Regions from separate parts of the Weissella ceti genome, predicted to be linked through region 2. Evidence: riboswitches for the same ligand, from Rfam matches in the RefSeq annotation. Region 2 holds a riboswitch; the other holds the start of a gene.
What was found. Region 2 has a riboswitch for thiamine pyrophosphate ahead of thiE (thiamine phosphate synthase). Riboswitches for the same ligand answer to the same signal wherever they lie in the genome.
Positions count from the first base shown of each region.

Region 1: linked by a shared signal. The riboswitch ahead of thiT (energy-coupled thiamine transporter ThiT) and the one ahead of thiE (thiamine phosphate synthase) in region 2 are both predicted to bind thiamine pyrophosphate.

Region 1 covers NZ_CP074441.1:1,034,537-1,043,397, forward strand. The annotation lists gene KHQ31_RS05385 (aldo/keto reductase) at 1-64, opposite strand, end outside; gene KHQ31_RS05390 (ribose-phosphate diphosphokinase) at 86-1,066, opposite strand; gene KHQ31_RS05395 (dihydroorotate oxidase) at 1,279-2,238, shown strand; TPP riboswitch at 2,287-2,375, shown strand; gene thiT (energy-coupled thiamine transporter ThiT) at 2,533-3,096, shown strand; gene aroD (type I 3-dehydroquinate dehydratase) at 3,175-3,915, opposite strand; gene KHQ31_RS05410 (shikimate kinase) at 3,908-4,420, opposite strand; gene aroA (3-phosphoshikimate 1-carboxyvinyltransferase) at 4,442-5,734, opposite strand; gene aroC (chorismate synthase) at 5,734-6,912, opposite strand; gene aroB (3-dehydroquinate synthase) at 6,915-7,976, opposite strand; gene aroF (3-deoxy-7-phosphoheptulonate synthase) at 7,978-8,861, opposite strand, start outside.
Region 2 covers NZ_CP074441.1:663,755-672,615, forward strand. The annotation lists gene thiD (bifunctional hydroxymethylpyrimidine kinase/phosphomethylpyrimidine kinase) at 1-385, opposite strand, end outside; gene thiO (glycine oxidase ThiO) at 388-1,527, opposite strand; gene KHQ31_RS03335 (thiazole synthase) at 1,517-2,314, opposite strand; gene thiF (sulfur carrier protein ThiS adenylyltransferase ThiF) at 2,314-2,970, opposite strand; gene thiS (sulfur carrier protein ThiS) at 3,024-3,221, opposite strand; TPP riboswitch at 3,297-3,408, opposite strand; gene thiE (thiamine phosphate synthase) at 3,406-4,035, opposite strand; TPP riboswitch at 4,203-4,294, opposite strand; gene KHQ31_RS03355 (Ig-like domain-containing protein) at 4,631-6,709, opposite strand; gene KHQ31_RS03360 (glycerophosphoryl diester phosphodiesterase membrane domain-containing protein) at 7,126-8,861, opposite strand, start outside.

The DNA.
Region 1 (8,861 bases), 370 kb from region 2:
CTGAATCTGAAACGCGACGGTAAGGCATTTTTTCATAACGATCTTCTTGTGCAGCATATACCATAGTTAATATTTCCTTTTCAATTTATTTGTGTAGCTTAAATGTATCGGGATCATTTTGCGCGATACGTAGCTTATCTAGTGAGATTTCTTCATGAATATCATGAATGGCACGTCCCAAAACCGGCGCCACTGACAACACTTCTAGCTTGTCAGAACGGTTCGCATCTGAGATGGCGTTTGTGTCAGTCACAATAATCTTCGTAACATTGTCATCTGCACCCAAACGAGCACCTGCTTCATTTGAGAACACAGCATGTGTTGCCACAACATAAACTTCAGTCGCACCGTTTTCACGAACTGCCTTAGCCGTAATGGCCATACGTTCACCAGTATCAATGATGTCATCAATAATGATGGCACGACGACCAGCAACTTCACCCACAATTGCATCTGGTGATGACGGGTTCGTACGGGCGACGTTATCATTAACCACTCCCCATGGTGCTTCCAAGAAATCGGCAAAGCGACGTGCACGACCTGCACCTGTGTGGTCAGGAGACACAACGACTAGGTCATCCGTTAAGTTATGTTCAACGAAGTATTCCGCTAGTAATGGTGCAGCACGTAGCAAATCAACAGGGATATTAAAGAATCCTTGAATTTGATCCGCGTGGAAATCGATTGAAATCACACGTTCTACACCATTCATTTCTAGTAATGAAGCAAGTAACTTAGCTGTGATGGCTTCACGGGCCTTAGCCTTACGGTCTGAACGTCCGTAACCATAGTAAGGGATCACAACGTTGATTGTGCGTGCTGAGGCACGGCGCAATGCATCAATTAAAATCATGATTTCCATGAAGCTATCATTGGCTTCACCAGAAATTGATGAAATCACAAAGACATCGTCTCCACGGATACTTTCCAAGACACGTTCATAGATTTCACCGTCAGAAAAAGTTTGAATTTCAACTTCCCCTAAGGCAATTCCCATCTCGCGTACCGTCGCTTCTGCTAGTTCACGGCTGACGGACAAACCAAAGACTTTTAATTTAGACTCCACGATATGCCTCCAATTAGTAATAGAATATCTTTCTTATGTCTCCTATTTTAACAAAATTACCGGTTTCGGGCTATAACTAACCCATAATTCCATGACTTTTTACGTCTATACCAAAACTTTAAAACAACTTAGTAAAACACTGGATTTTTTAATTAAACATTGGTAAAATGTTTTAAACACTTTAACAACCACATATTTTAAGGAGATTTACCATGACGACTTTGACAGCGAGCATTGCAGGTTTCGACTTTGATGGCATTCTTTTGAATGCTGCTGGAATTAATTGCCAATCTATTGAGGAACTAGATCAAATCCGCACTGCACCTGGTGCGGCGAGCCTAGTAACTAAGACTGCAACACAACACCCTCGTAAGGGAAACGAAGGAATTCGTTATGCAGATATGCCATATGGTTCAATTAATTCAATGGGGTTGCCAAACTACGGTTTGGAATACTACATCGAATATGTTGAAAAGTATCAACATGAAAAGCCAATTTTCCTATCAACTGCAGGAATTACACATGATGAAATTTTGTACGCCATGCGTCGTATTCAAGAATCTGATTTCGATGGATTGATTGAATTGAACTTCTCATGCCCTAACGTGCCAGGAAAGCCACAAATTGGTTATGACTTTGCGACAACAGAAGCATTGCTAGAACAAATCTTTACCTTCTTCACAAAGCGTGTTGGGGTAAAGCTACCACCTTACTTTGATATCGCACACTTTGATCAAGTTGCTGAAATCTTGAACAAGTTCCCATTGGCATTCGTTAACTCAATTAACTCAATTGGTAATGGTTTGACAATCGATCCTGAAACAGACACAGTGACTATCACACCTAAGGGTGGTTTTGGTGGCCTAGGTGGCGCAATTGCCAAGCCTACTGCCCTAGCCAACGTGCGTGCATTCCGTGAACGTCTACGTCCTGAAATTAAGGTAATTGGAACCGGTGGTGTAACAAACGGTCGTAACGTGTATGACTTGATTCTAGCTGGTGCCGAAATTGTTGAAATTGGAACAACATTGTATCAAGAAGGACCTGCCGTCTTTGAACGTTTGAACGCTGAATTGATTGAAGAAATGCAACGTCGTGGTTACGATGATTTGTCACAATTCCGTGGAAAACTAAAGACATTGCAAGCAGATCCAAACGCAAAAAACATCTAATTGTTATTGCAAAGCTTTTGAGAACTAGATATACTTAATTGAAACGAATCGACCATGCTGGGGTGCCGAAAGGCTGAGATAATACCCATGAACCTGATCCGGTTAGTACCGGCGTAGGAAGCTTGGTTTTGTTTATTAATATTGCTATTAAACAAAACCCCAGTGAATGAAACCCGTAGAAATACGGCTTGATTGACTGGGGTTTTTACTTTGCTCTTGGCTGTCGGTTCGTTAAATAAATGTTTCAACACTCGTTGAAATAAAAACATATGCCGCTCTAGGAGGAGTATTTTCATGCAACAACGTAACATTCGGGTGACAATTGAAATTGCCATCTTTACTGCCTTGGCCATCGTTTTGGACCAAATCGTGCTATTCCGTATGCCACAAGGTGGAAGCATTTCTTTGGCCATGTTGCCAATCATTGTCATCGCCCTTCGTCGTGGAACAGCTGTTGGAATCACAACTGGTTTCTTGACAGGACTATTGAACTTCATCTTTGGGGGATTCTTCGTTAACATCTTCCAAATGCTTTTGGATTACCCATTAGCTGTGGCCGTTATCGGACTAGCTGGGGTCTACTCAAAGACACTACAAGCTCAATTGGCCAACAATCAATTGACTAAGGCTGCTATTTCAGGAAGTATCGCAACAATGATTAGTGGTGTTGCTGCACTAGTACCACATACAATTGCTGGTGTGGTTTTCTATGCGAGCTTTGCGCCAAAGAACCAATCAGTCTTGCTATACTCACTTGTATACAACGCAAGTTTCTTGATTCCAAAGGCGCTTGTGACACTTGTTGTGGTGGCAATCCTAATCATGAAGGCTCCTCGTATCTTCACAGATAACTTGTAAGAGCTCATTCACTTTTAAAATTAATCAAAATAAAAAGACTGTCACAATTGTGGCAGTCTTTTTCGTTATCGTTCAAATCTAATAATCGTTCAAATATGAATCAGCAAAGAATTTTGCTATGTCGTCGACTGATAATTGTCCAGGCGCAGATGCTTGCCCTGCTTGGGCAAATGTTAATTGAGAGCCATGACGAAACCCTTCTAGTCGGGTTCGGCTTCCTGCATCCCCCATCGCCATCGTAATTAATGGCATCTCACATTGTTGAAAAAGAGCTTTTGTTTCAGCTAACAGCATATTGGCTTGATCTTCATTTTCCGCCATTACAGCATATTTAATCACATCTACTGGCATGTCAGCTAACTCAAACAGCCGTTGATGTAGATTACTTGGATATTGCCAATCATGTCGTGAACCAATAACCGTAACGCCTTGCGCTTTCGCAAATGCACGCGTCGTCATTTGATCATCTAACACGTTAGTTTCAATATCAATCGCTGCAATCCCTGCCTCAATTGCTGCATAATAGACAGCTTGATAGTCATGGGCATTGTAGTTTTTTAAGCCCCCCTCTTCACGTGTACGCCATGTAAAGATAATTGGTCTTTGACTCACTACCATTACCTCTTTAATGACTGCAACAGTTAGGGTTCTCAAATCTTGCCAGGCATCAATGCGCCATTCAAGCACATCTACTCGCTCATCAATACCCGCTTGCAGATAGCCCTTCGTTTCTGACGCATCCTTCACTTGCATCGCAATCGCAATTAGTGGTCTCTCTTGCTGTCGCACTAGTTTACCGATTTGTAATTGACTACTCATAGTGCGCCTCATAGTGTTCAATAATTTCAGACACAATTTCTTGTGGCGTCTTACCATCAGTATGGATGGTCACATTAGCTGCCGCTTCATACTTTGGTAAACGACTACGCCATAACACACCAATTTCAGACAAACTGCTATTGCGCAGGATGGGACGATCCATATCATCCACAATACGCTCCATCGTCTGACCAAATCCACCAGACAAATAATACACTGGCGCAGGATTATCATATAAACGTTCACGATTGACGGTCGTTTCTACGACTCCGCCACCAGTCGCCAAGATACCTTCCTGTTGCAATGCTTTTTGGACGATATTTTTTTCTAACATTCGAAAGGCAGTTTCACCCTTTGCTGAGAAGATTTCACCTGGTGTTTGCCCGGTTTCTTCGGCAATCATTACGTCAGTATCTAGCATTGGTACGTTCAATTGTTGACTTAGGAGTTCAGCGGTTGTTGTTTTTCCCGCTCCCATAAAGCCAATTAGGATCAATTTACTCATGACTGCTTCCTTTCGTTAGAATTATTTTTTAAGTCGTGCTAAGTCTGTAAAGAAACTTGGATAGGACACATTCACAATGTCACCATCTGCCAAGATAACCTCACCATCCGTGATTAACGCTGCAATACTTAACATCATGGCAATGCGATGATCATCATAGACGTCCACCACTGTTGGTTCGTTAACTCGCAACGGCGTCCCCCCATGGACAATGAACCCATCTGGCTGTTCTTCAATGTTGGCACCTAATTTGTTCAATTCATTAGTCACTGCCGCGATACGGTCTGATTCTTTCACACGTAATTCGCCGGCTCCCGTAACAACTGTTGTCCCGGTCGCTTGTGTTGCAGCTAAGACCAAAAGTGGTAATTCATCAACCGCACTTGGAATATCTTCGGCGGTTACTTCAATCGCAGACAACTGTTGTGTTTGTACCGTTAAGTCCATCACTGGTTCGACGTCATTAGACGTCACTAAGTTTGGAAATGTTGCTCCCATTCGTTCAAAAAGACGCAATAACCCAATTCGAGTTGGATTAACCCCAACTTGTTCAATCGTAATCTGACTATTGGGCACTAACAGACCTGCTGTTAGCCAAAAAGCCGCTGATGACATATCACCCGGAACATTAATATCCGTCCCTGCTAATTGTTGCCCACCAGACACACTAATCGCATGGTTTTCAACGACCACTTGTACGCCAAATTGTCGCAACATACGTTCAGTATGATCGCGTGTCGCAATTGGTTCAATAACAGTTGTTGTACCTTCTGCTTGTAATCCGGCTAATAAAATTGCACTTTTAACTTGGGCTGATGCCATGGGTAAAGTATAGGTCATCCCCTTTAAATGTGTTGATCCGTTAGTGGTTACTGGCAAGACAGCTGTTTCCTCTGCTAGTTCCAATCCCATTGAATGCAATGGATCTAATACACGTGCTAATGGACGCTTAGATAGACTAGCGTCCCCAACAAAGGTTAGTGGAAATTGTTGCCCTGCAAGCAGTCCCATCAGCAAACGAGTCGTTGTTCCTGAATTCCCCATATCCAATGGTTGGTACGGCTCAGACAAGCCTTGGAATCCTTTACCTATAATTGTCCAGAGACCATTGTGTTCTGTGATTGAAATATCCATGGTACTAAACGCCGCAATCGTACTTTTAACATCAGCAGACTCTAACAGTCCTTTGACCGTTGTCACACCATTAGCGACACTTCCAAACATTACTGAACGGTGTGAGATACTCTTATCCCCAGGCACACGGACAGTCCCTTGCAATCCATGTTGTGCTTGTTTCAATGTAAGTTGCGCCATTAGAATTCTCGTACAGTTTCACGATATGCAGCAACTTGCGCAATCAATGTATCCATGTTGTCAGCATCGAACTTATCTAAAATTGCCTTGGCTAGTTCAATTGCGACCATCGCTTCCGCAATTACAACCGCTGCGGGAACCGCCGTTGTATCTGAGCGTTCAATAGAAGCACGGTGGTTTTCGTGCGTATCAATATCGACACTTTGCATGGGACGGTATAGCGTTGGAATTGGCTTAACGACTCCCTTAACGACAATCATCTCACCGTTGGTCATCCCGCCTTCAAAGCCACCTAAATTATTTGAGCCACGATAGAAACCACGTTCTTCAGTCCAGAAAATTTCATCCATGACTTCACTACCAAACTTTTCAGCATTGGCAAAGCCACCACCGAATTCAACCCCTTTGAATGCATTAATCCCTAGAATTGCTTGCCCGATTTTGGCATCTAACTTGGCATCTGCCGAGACGTAAGATCCTAATCCAACGGGGACACCGGTCGCCATCACTTGTACTGTTCCACCAACCGTATTACGGTCTAGTTTCGTGGCGTCTAACATTTCACGCATCTTCGCATCTACGTCAGCATCTAATGTACGTGTTTCGAATTGTTCACTGACCTCACGCATAGCCGCAAGATTCGGGAAGTCCAATAACTTATCTGTATTCGTCCAAACTGGTCCGACATTTAATACAATTCCATGCACATCAATGTCCAACAACTTTAGTAGCTTACGTGCCACTGCTCCGACTGCCACGCGCATGACTGTTTCACGGGCTGATGAGCGCTCTAAAACATTACGTAAATCGTTCTTATGTCCGTACTTAATTCCACCCACCAAATCTGCATGACCAGGCCGTGGTCGCAAAACTTTACGTGTTGAGTTTTCAGGCGTTTCTACCGCATCTGGATCCATGATGGCTGTCCAGTTATTGTGATCATCATTGTGTACATTCAATGCAATTGGTGATCCCAAGGTCATTTGATGGCGGACACCACCCATAATCGTCACATTATCTTTTTCAATAAGTTGACGTGCACCACGTCCATAACCACGTTGACGACGGTGTAATTCATGATTAATATCTTCTGCTGAAAGTGGCATTCCCGCCGGGATACCTTCTAAAATAGCGACCTCTTCTGGGCCATGGCTTTCGCCTGCTGTCATATAACGCATAATTAAATTCCTTCAATAAAATCTGACAAGTGATCCATTGTCTTCTTCAACAAGACCGGCTCACCAATTTTTTTCAAACCAATCAATTCAATTTGTTGACCACGATGTTTTTTATCGTGACGCAATGTCTCTGTAAAATCAGGATGATTAAATAACTCTGAAAAGACAGGCAGATTAACTGCCTGAATCCGCTTCACAAGTGCATCTGTTGTTCCGACTTCTGTATACCCATCTCGTTCAAAACGATCAGACATTGTTACCATACCAATCGCAATTGCTTCACCATGACGTAGCTTACCGTTTGAAAGCAATTCAATTGCATGGCCAAAGGTATGGCCAAAATTCAAAATTTGACGTTGCCCATTGTCAAATACATCAGATTCCACAATTTGCTTTTTAAAACGAATAGATGCATCAATCAACGGCATTTGATGTTCCCGTACATCATCTAGTGATTTAATTGCTTCAGTCATATCCGCAAAAACACCACCAGCTAATACACTCATCTTGATGATTTCTGCATACCCCGCAGCGTAATCACGAGTTGTCATTGTGGTCAAAACTGTGGGATCAATTAAGACCAAATCTGGTTGGTAGAATGTTCCCACGACATTTTTAATGCCTGCTAGATTCAACGCAGTCTTACCACCGATACTAGCATCTACTTGTGCTAATAATGAAGTTGGCATTTGAATTAAGCTAACCCCACGCATATATAGTGATGCAATCACGCCAGCCAAATCAGTTACAACTCCACCACCTAACGCAAAGACACCATCAGTACGGGTGAAGCCTAATTCAGTCATGCGGACCAAAATCTTCTCAGCAACTGTCATCGACTTGGCACCTTCACCAGCCGTGACGGTTGTTGCTGTGACTGTGAAGCCAGCATCACGTAAACTTTTTGATACTTCATCCAGATATAGTGGTGCAACATGATGATCAGTAATAATCATAATTTGACGTGGCGACCACACTTCGGCTACTTTTTCTCCCAAATGTTCGCGCAATCCATTTTCGAGCAAAATTTCATACGACTTGTCTTGTGTATTGACAATAATCATTTTATCCCTCCACTAAATCGTGAATTTGGCGAATCCCTGGTAATGCTTCGGCTAACACTTTTGGCGTAATCGCTTGGGCACCATCGACAAACGCCGCGTCAGGTTGTTCGTGCATTTCAAACATAACCCCTTGTGCACCAGCCGCTACCGCAGCACGTGCTCCAGGAATGACCAAATTGCGCTTACCTGTGGCATGTGATGAATCAACTAAAATTGGTAAGTGTGTCAATTCACGCAATACCGGCACAGCCATCACATCTAACGTATTTCGTGTGTACTTGGCATCAAATGTACGGACACCACGTTCAATTAGAAAGACATTTGGATTCCCATAGGCCATGATGTATTCCGCGGCATTCAGTAAATCGTCAATGGTTGCAGACATCCCACGCTTCAATCCAACTGGCTTAGTTTGTTGTCCCAATACCTTCAACAAACTAAAGTTCTGCATATTACGTGCCCCAACTTGAAAAATATCAGTGTACTTATCAACCAATTCAAAATCTTGTGTCGACATAATTTCAGTCATCATATCCAATTCCGCAGCGTCTGCTGCTTCGCGATGATAAACAAGACCTTCTTCCCCTAAGCCTTGGAAACTATATGGATTGGTACGTGGCTTGAATGATCCGCCACGTAGAATTGTACTTCCCATGTCTTTGACGTTTTGCGCCATCAAGTGAATATGCGCATTATTTTCAACTGAATCAGGTCCTGCGATAACCGTCAAATTGTCGCCACCAATATTGCTGTGCTTGGTTTCAATAACTGTGTCTTCTGGATGAAAGGCACGTGACACTTGCACAGCGTTCGCTGGTGCTAATTCAATCTCAATATCAGCTGGTAATTCTGATTGAATCATTTCTGGTAAGTCTTGTACCTGCT
Region 2 (8,861 bases):
GAACTAGCGCATCAATAGCAGAATCACTAAGTAATTGTGCACCACCTTTAGCGATCATGACGGGGTCCACAATCACTGGGATATCTTTTGCTACATCACTTATGAGTTGCCCTACCGTTTTAACAATATCTGCATTAAATAAAGCCCCTGTTTTTATTGTTTTTATTGATAAATCTGCCATCACGGATGACATTTGCGCCTTAATCATATCTACTGGAGTTGGTAGTATATGCTGCACTCCTAAGGTATTTTGTGCTGTTATTCCAGTAATGACTGTAGCGCTATAAGTACGCAAAACATCAAACGTCCGTACATCGGCATTAATACCGGCACCACCACTTGAATCAACTCCCGCAATGCTTAAAACTTGTGGTATTTCTGACATCCCTATTCTCCTACTTGCTCTTGGTAACGATCAATGTCAAAGGCATCGAGCCAATGTCTTGGCACTGATTCACCAAGTACCAGTGACGTTATCATCCTTCCCGTTATTGGTGCTAATAAAATGCCATGGCGTTGGTGCCCATAAGCATAAAATAATCCTGGATGATTGGCATATTCACCAATCATTGGTAGTCCATCTGCAGCGGTGTTATTTGGTCGTAATCCTGCCCAGGTTTGATTAACTGTTAAATGTTCAGTCAATCCCGGCGCAACATGGTTTACCTGTTCTATTAAATGCCGAACTCCTGTTAGTGACACCGTTTTTGACCAGTCATTGCTACGTTTAGTCGCGCCTATAATAACCTCATCCCCATTTCTAGGCACCATATAAAACTCCGAGTGATACAACGTGTACGTGAGTTGTGGTCCATGATTAGTTGCTGCAATGACCTCACCTTTCATGGGATATGTGGTGTTATGCTTGTCAGATAAATCTACCTCAATAATGTCAGATCCTGCTACGCCAGTGGCAAGAACCACTTTCTCAGCCAATACAGTTTGCCCATTTGTTAAAGCTAATCGATAAGCTTCCTTCTCGAATTGAATCGATTGTACACGGGAGGCTTCCCTAATAACTACGCCCGCTTGCTCCGCAGCACGCGCAAATGCTTTTGCAACTTGCATAGGGAGCACACTAGAATCAGGCAGATGCACAGCACCCAGCATATTTGTACTTACATATGGTGCCATGGTAACTAAATCCTTTTTTGATAACCATTGTAAGTGTTGTTCTTTAACAAGTACTGCTAATTCATCATATTCATTCTGATTAAATGCTAACTTGATTAGTCCATTTTGTCGTAACCCAATATCAATTCCGGTTACAGCGCGTAATTGTTCTGCCAATATCGGATACATCGCTTGGCTTTTTTGCGCAAAATCAAATACACCGGCTTCTGAAAAAGTCCGATATTCAGAATATGCCCCCAACATGCCTCCGGCCGCTTGCGTAGTACCTTTACCAACTTCATGTTCTTCTAGTAAGACTATGGCTAAATTTGGACTAGCCTGACTTAAATGATAAGCAATCGATGCCCCAATAACACCACCACCTACAATTGCCACATCAACTTTAACCTGCATTACCCTTCTCCAAATCACTAAATAGTTTTTGCCCACTCATTGGAGAGGAGGGTACGGCGCCAGTATGGGCATCTAATACTCGTCCTGCTTTTGCCAAGTATGCCTTACGCCCAGCTGAGATACCATCATGAAAAGCTGCAGCCATCAATGGAATATTATTGGCTGTTGCAATAGCCGTGTTAGCCATAATCGCATCAACCCCCATTTCCATTGCTTCAGCTGCTTGACTTGGCTTACCAATCCCAGCGTCAATAATGACTGGTACTTCAATATTGTCCACAAGTAGTTGAATCATGTCCTTATTCGCTAAACCACGATTACTCCCCAAGGTTGAGGCTAACGGCATCACCGCTGCAGCTCCAGCAGCAACTAATTTATGCGCTAACACTAAGTCAGGCATCATGTACGGCAGTACAATGAACCCTTCTGCCGCTAATACCCGTGTTGCTTTTAGCGTTTCTTCGCCATCAGGCATAAGGAATTGCCGATCCGGCATAATTTCAATCTTTACCCAGTCACTACCACTCAATGCACGAGCCAAACGTGCAATACGAATAGCTTCTTCTGCATTTGTGGCACCAGATGTATTCGGTAATAGCGTTACTCCGTCCGGGATGTATTCTAGAATATCTGATTCATGCGCTTCGTTACGCTTCAATGCCATCGTGATCATTTCCGCTCCTGCATGATCGACAGCAGCTTTAATCAAGTCATACGAATATTTACCTGATCCTAAAATAAATCGTGAATCAAAAGCATGTCCTGCAATAATTAGTTGATCGGTCATTAATTTTCTCCTTCTAGGTTTTCCTGTGACAATAACAACTGCAATATCATATTCACTTGATGCCCAGCAGCGATCATAACCCGACCAGCCATTAAACCTTCTTTACCCGGATTAGTTTGGTCCCCTGCAATGTAAACATTCTTACGGAACTTCTTAGTTTGAATCGTATTAGATGAATGTAAGCCAGCCATACCATTCCCCATTACTAATGGCTTATTGGGATAAGTTGCTTCACTCGTACGTAACAACATCGCTTTAGCATCTGGTACATCAAATGCTTCAACCATGACATCTGCATCCGCAAATAACTCTGCCACATTCTCATTAGTTACTTTAACTTGATGAATCGTAATATTGATAAATGGATTCATTTCCAAGATGTTTTCACGCAATGCCATAACTTTTGGCATGCCAATCTGACTTAACTTATACTGTTGGCGGTTAAGATTACTAAAATCCACAACATCAAAATCAATTAAAGTTAAGTGTCCTACGCCAGAACGTGCTAAGCCAATAGCAATGTTTGATCCCAAGCCGCCCGCACCTGCAATTACGACATGTGCATCTACCAATGCTTCAGTAGATCCGGCTACGTTGCGTTCTTTCATCCCATGCCAAATGTCTTGCGCGGGGATGCCTTGCATGTTAATCGTCATCTTCTATTCTCCAATTCATATTTCTGTTTTAACGATTCTGATTCATTTGGAAATCAGCCACCCCCAACGAATGACACAACTTCAATCGCATCATTTTCTCCTAACACAACATCTTGAAAGTCATCCTCTTTTAAAATACGACCATTTAATTCCACCACTACGTGTGTCGTATTCATGACTTCTCGTTTTTTAAGCATTTCACTAACGGTTAATCCTTCTAAACCAGTGATTAATTGTCCATTCATGCGCATAAGCGTATTGCCTCCAAAAAATAAAATAAAAAAGCACGTGCTTCCATAGTGAAAGAACGTGCTTAGGTTAATACCGACCTAATTGCACCACTTTCCTACGCTAGTTTTAACTAGATCAGGTTCTTGGAATCCAAAGCATTGGCTTTATCTCAGCCGATCACTTCTTTCGGCACTCCCAGTGGATTTATATATGTGGCATGTTAATGTTTACTTGACGTAACGCCGTAACCGTCTTCTCAATATCATTAGACAACATAATCTCACTTACTACAGCTACACCATCAATTGGAAAGCCCGTAAAGGTATGCACATTGTGTGTTTTAATTCCCCCAATAGCAACCACTGGTATTTTGACGGTTTCGCCAATATCACGCAGGGTTTCGGGGGATGTTGGTCGTGTAATAACTTTAGTTTGGGTTGGAAATATTGCACCAACGCCTAAGTAATCCGCCCCCTCGCGTTCCGCCTCAATCGCACGATTCACGCTTTTGGCTGACACACCAATTAATTTATTAGGACCAACTAATCGACGCACGATAGATATCGGTAAATCAGCGTCACCGATATGCACTCCAGCCGCATCAACCGCTAACATAATATCTACGCGGTCATCAATAATTAGTGGTACGTGATACCGATCAGTTATTCTTTTGACGTCCATAGCTAGCTCAAAATAATTACGCGTGGACAGCGATTTTTCGCGCAACTGGATAATGGTTACACCGGTTTGGCACGCCTCCTCAATAATTTCCAAAAATCGACTTGGCGAATACTCATATTGACCAGTCACAAGATACAGTTGATACGGATTCATCATTTCACCCCACTCCAAAGAAAAAAGCACAACACGTTAAAAGCGTTGTGCCTGAATGTTCATAGTGTAGCGTTAAGAATAAATATTGCTAAACGATCGTCACTGCTCGTGTTTATACATATGCTTCGAATTATTATTTTGAAGATATGTCGCTAAAGTGTACACCGTCATATTTATTGTTAGCTTCCTACGCTAGTGTTAACTAGATCAGGTTCTTGGGTATAATCTCAGCCACATTTGGGCACCCCAGCTTTTAACAGGATTAGTTTAGCAATTATTTCAAAGTTTAGCAACAAAAAAAGATACAAACAATAAAGAATAGACATTCATTTATAAACGACTATTCATCCATATTAAGGACATATACGTACATTTCATACATATATAAACACCAATTCGTATCCTTAAACTATAGAAAAAATCACAGCACTCAAACAACTTACAACTACCAAATTCAACAAATATGTCGAGAAATCAAATATACATATTACTCTATTTTTGATGTTTGGATATTATTACAAAACAAAAAAGCCCTAAAGCAATTGTACTTTAGAGGCTTTCATGAAATATTTAATTCGTTTCAATTAATCGGTAATTACTTACCACGACGAACCATTACTAATCCTGCGAATACAAGACCAAGCAAACCAAGAATAGTCAAATTGAAGTTATCAGCTGAACCAGTATTTGGCAATTCTGCCTTCTTTGTTTCAGACTTCTTCGCTGTAGTCTTCTTAGGTGCTACAACCTTTTCTTCTGACTTACCATTTAACTTCGGTGCTGGAGTTGGCTTTACATGTGCCTTAGGCGCTGGAATTGGCTTAACATCAGACTCTGGTGCTGGTGTTGGCTTTACATGCGCTTTTGGCACAGGCATTGGCTTAACATTAGGCTTCGGTGTTGGTGTTGGCTTAACGTCAGGCTTTAGTTCTGGCTTAATTGGATTGATCTTGTCATCTTCAACTACTTGCCCATCAATATGTTCTGGGGTAATTGGATCGATAACGTCAATATCTTCTTCTGGAATAATTTCTTCCGTTGGGTCGATATGTACTTCTGGCTTTGAACCGTGAATACCATCTTCTAGGTGGTTTTCTTCGATAATTTCATCGCCTGTTTCTGGAACGATTGGGTCGATAACGTCAACATCTTCTTCTGGCACAATTTCTTCCGTTGGGTCGATATGTACTTCTGGCTTTGAACCGTGAATACCATCTTCTAGGTGGTTTTCTTCGATAACTTCATCACCTGTTTCTGGAACGATTGGGTCAATAACGTCAACGTCTTCTTCGGGCACAATTTCTTCCGTTGGGTCGATATGTACTTCTGGCTTTGAACCGTGAATACCATCTTCTAGGTGGTTTTCTTCGATAATTTCATCACCTGTTTCTGGAACGATTGGGTCAATAACGTCAACGTCTTCTTCGGGCACAACTTCTTCCGTTGGGTCGATATGTACTTCTGGCTTTGAACCGTGAATACCGTCTTCTGTATGTGGTCCTTCTGTATCTTCATCTGCGTCATCTGGAACGATAGGCGCAATTTCATCTACAATTTCGTCCGCAGGAAGTTCTTCTTCCTTTGGTACGTTATGTACGTCTGGTTTTGAACCATGGATACCATCTTCTAGGTGGTTTTCTTCAACACTTTCAGTACCCTTGTCCGGCGTAATTGGGTCAATGTCATCCGTTGTTTCTTCAGGCATTGGATCAATCGTACCTTCAGTTCCTTGGTTCAGATTATCAACACCTTCGATTTCACCTGACATTAGCAAGTTCGCTACACGGACGTTATCTGAAACTGATTGTGGGTTGTTATTTCCTGCTGCAAAAGAGACTGAGAACTTATTTGTTAGTTCCTTCATCTTCTCTCCTGCACCTGTCAAACGAGTCTTGTATTGGATTGAAACAGTTTCACCGTCAACTAGCGCTTCAGGCACGGTTACAGAAAACTTGTTTCCCATGACTTTAACCTTTGGCACTGTAACTCCAGGCTTACCACTAATTGTGAATGAGTCATCCACGTATAAGTGACCTTGGCCAAGTGAATCCGTTACATCAATGTTACCAGTGATGTGATCACGGTTCGCATTGATTACAATGTACCAGTTCAAGACAGTCGGATCATTAAGGTCAACATTTCCACCCTTGTATGCAGGACGATGTGGTTGAACAGGACCAGTATTTGTCTTATGCCCCTTAACCTTCAGCGTTGGCACGTTTTGGACTTTTGTCCCCAAAGACATGTCAAGTGTGTTTTCTGAATCCTTAGCCAATCCTTGCTTAACTTGCAAGTTAAAGGAAAGCTTACCCTTGATATGCTCTTTCGCAGACACTTTATCAGTAAACTTCACAACTGCTCGTCCGCTTTCCACGGTAACAATTGCGTAGTCTTCTAACTTCATGCTTGTCTTAAATCCTTCAAGCTCCTTAGGTAAATCAAAAACCATTTCATCGCCAGCTTTGAATGTATGACCATCCTTTTCACTAAATCCGATCTTTACGTTTAAGTTTTCACCCTCCCAGGCTTCCGACTTGTCAACAGTAATTGAATCCACAAACAGATCCTTATTTATTTGACTAGCTTGTACTGTATTGCCAGTAAACATCACTAGAACACAGGCAAGCATAGCCATCAACCACAATAGTGGTTGATATTTTTTGTTTTCTCGCATTTAAAACAATCTCCTTCAAATTTCGATTTTTTGAAATTTGCTGATTATTCACGAGATATAAATTGCTAATTAACAACCTATACATAATCAGCAACGTTATTAAACTTATCGTATTTTTATCACTAAGTCTAGTTTCAAAATTTAAATTCCTTTAAAAAAATCGCATATAAGACCGGAAACGCCATTAAATCAAGACTTTACACTTGTGAAGTCATCTTATTTTTAATTTTTCTTTTTATTATTAAAAACAAGTGACATATATACAACTATCATTTAATTAGTCAAAAACACCGAAACAACAGCAACATAGGCACGTAAACCATTTAGTTTCATTTAAGGTGTTAAAAAAAGGTAATTCCATTAACACAATGAAATCACCTTCTTTTTGAATATTTAAAAATTAAATTTCACAAACATTAACCAACTGTACCACTTGAGATATTAGGCATCGTAATAATATAATCTTGAATTCGTTGGGCATACGTTGGATTCTCTTGTTCTTCTTTAATTTCTTCTTTTAACGTCGTTAATTCATCAGTAATTAATCCATCCACATGATAAGACATCATGCGACGCATCGTATCCCCATCATTAATCGTCCAAGCATATACCTCACGTCCCGCAGCACGCGCTTTAGATGTAAATCGCTTGTTCAACGTTGTTTCTTCCATTGTATATGCATCCGCATCCGTATGTGGGTAAATAAAGTTATACGGTAAAATATATGAAACGTACAGCAAAGGTGCTTTTTCCTTCACACTTGCGACCACATTATAATCTAATGACTGCACTTCATGGCCATAAGCTAGCAGTGTATCTTCATACTTATCCAAAAAACGCTGCATCATATCGGGTGAGTCTTTTTTAGATGTCTTAATTTCTACAAGTAATTTTTGATCTAAATCATTAGCAACTGCTAAATATTGATCAAAACTAGGTAAGGCTGCAGTAAATCCGTTTTCATGGACCTTCATTTTTTGTAGTTGTGCAAGCGTAAAGTCTTGTGGTGCCCCATCTACACCCGTTAAAGTCTTCAAATTAGGGTCATGCATAACCACAAATTGCCCATCTTTCGTTTCTTGAATATCCATTTCAACTAAATCAGGCGCTAATTTGCTCGTTCGCTTCAAGGCAGGAATCGTATTTTGTGCGCCATTTGGGTTTTCTACCCCATCTACACCTCGATGTGAAATTGTTTTAGGGATGGACTCACCAATACCTAACATGAAAACCACATTAAACCCAATAATAATCAATCCTGCTAACGCAATAACTGTAACAGACGTTGTCTTCATCCAACGAGCGCCCCGCCAAGATACAAGCGGTTCTGATTTAGTCATGTATGGATATAGCGCTGGGTGAGACAACAGGAATGACAAGATAACCATTGAAGCCCAAGCACCAAAAAAGACATTCAAGATTTGGATTAATGACAAATTAGCCACACCACTAAACAAGGCAATTGAATTTGAAAGTTGATCAAATCCTATTTGAGAGAAATATACAGCCGTAAAGGTAATAATGCGTGGTACTGTCGTCAACATCCCTAACGCCCATAATTGAATTGCAAAACGCCAGAATTTACGATGAGTAATGGCCGCACTAATGCTCACCGCATCTTTAGCTGCCAAATTACCTACCACCATTAAAGGCAACACGAAAATCCAACGAACAGCAATATACCCAACCACAATAGCTGCAATTAAGATACCTAGACTAAACAGTATATTCTGCATCAAAAAGTCTAATATAAATGTCGGAATAACAATTTTCCCTAACAACTGACTACCAAAAACAAGTTGCGTTGCTTGCATAATCACTAAAAAGTAAGCTAACAAGAACAGCGCCGAAGTCCAAGTTTGATTACGGACCGTTTCCCAACTCTCTTTAACCAACTGTAGGACATTAAAACGACGTTGCTTAATCTGACGCATTCTTAATAACAAATATGAAAACTGCATAAAGACTAGTGAAAGCAGCAATATAAATAACAAGAGCAACAATATCGTCGCAATTGGTTTCTGAATTAAGATATCTAAATTTGTATATGAAATATACGGGATATCTTGTAAGCGTAAAATCCATGACGCTGCGCCATTAAAAAACGCAATCGCAATTTGCAACACAATATTTAGACTGATAAACAACATCA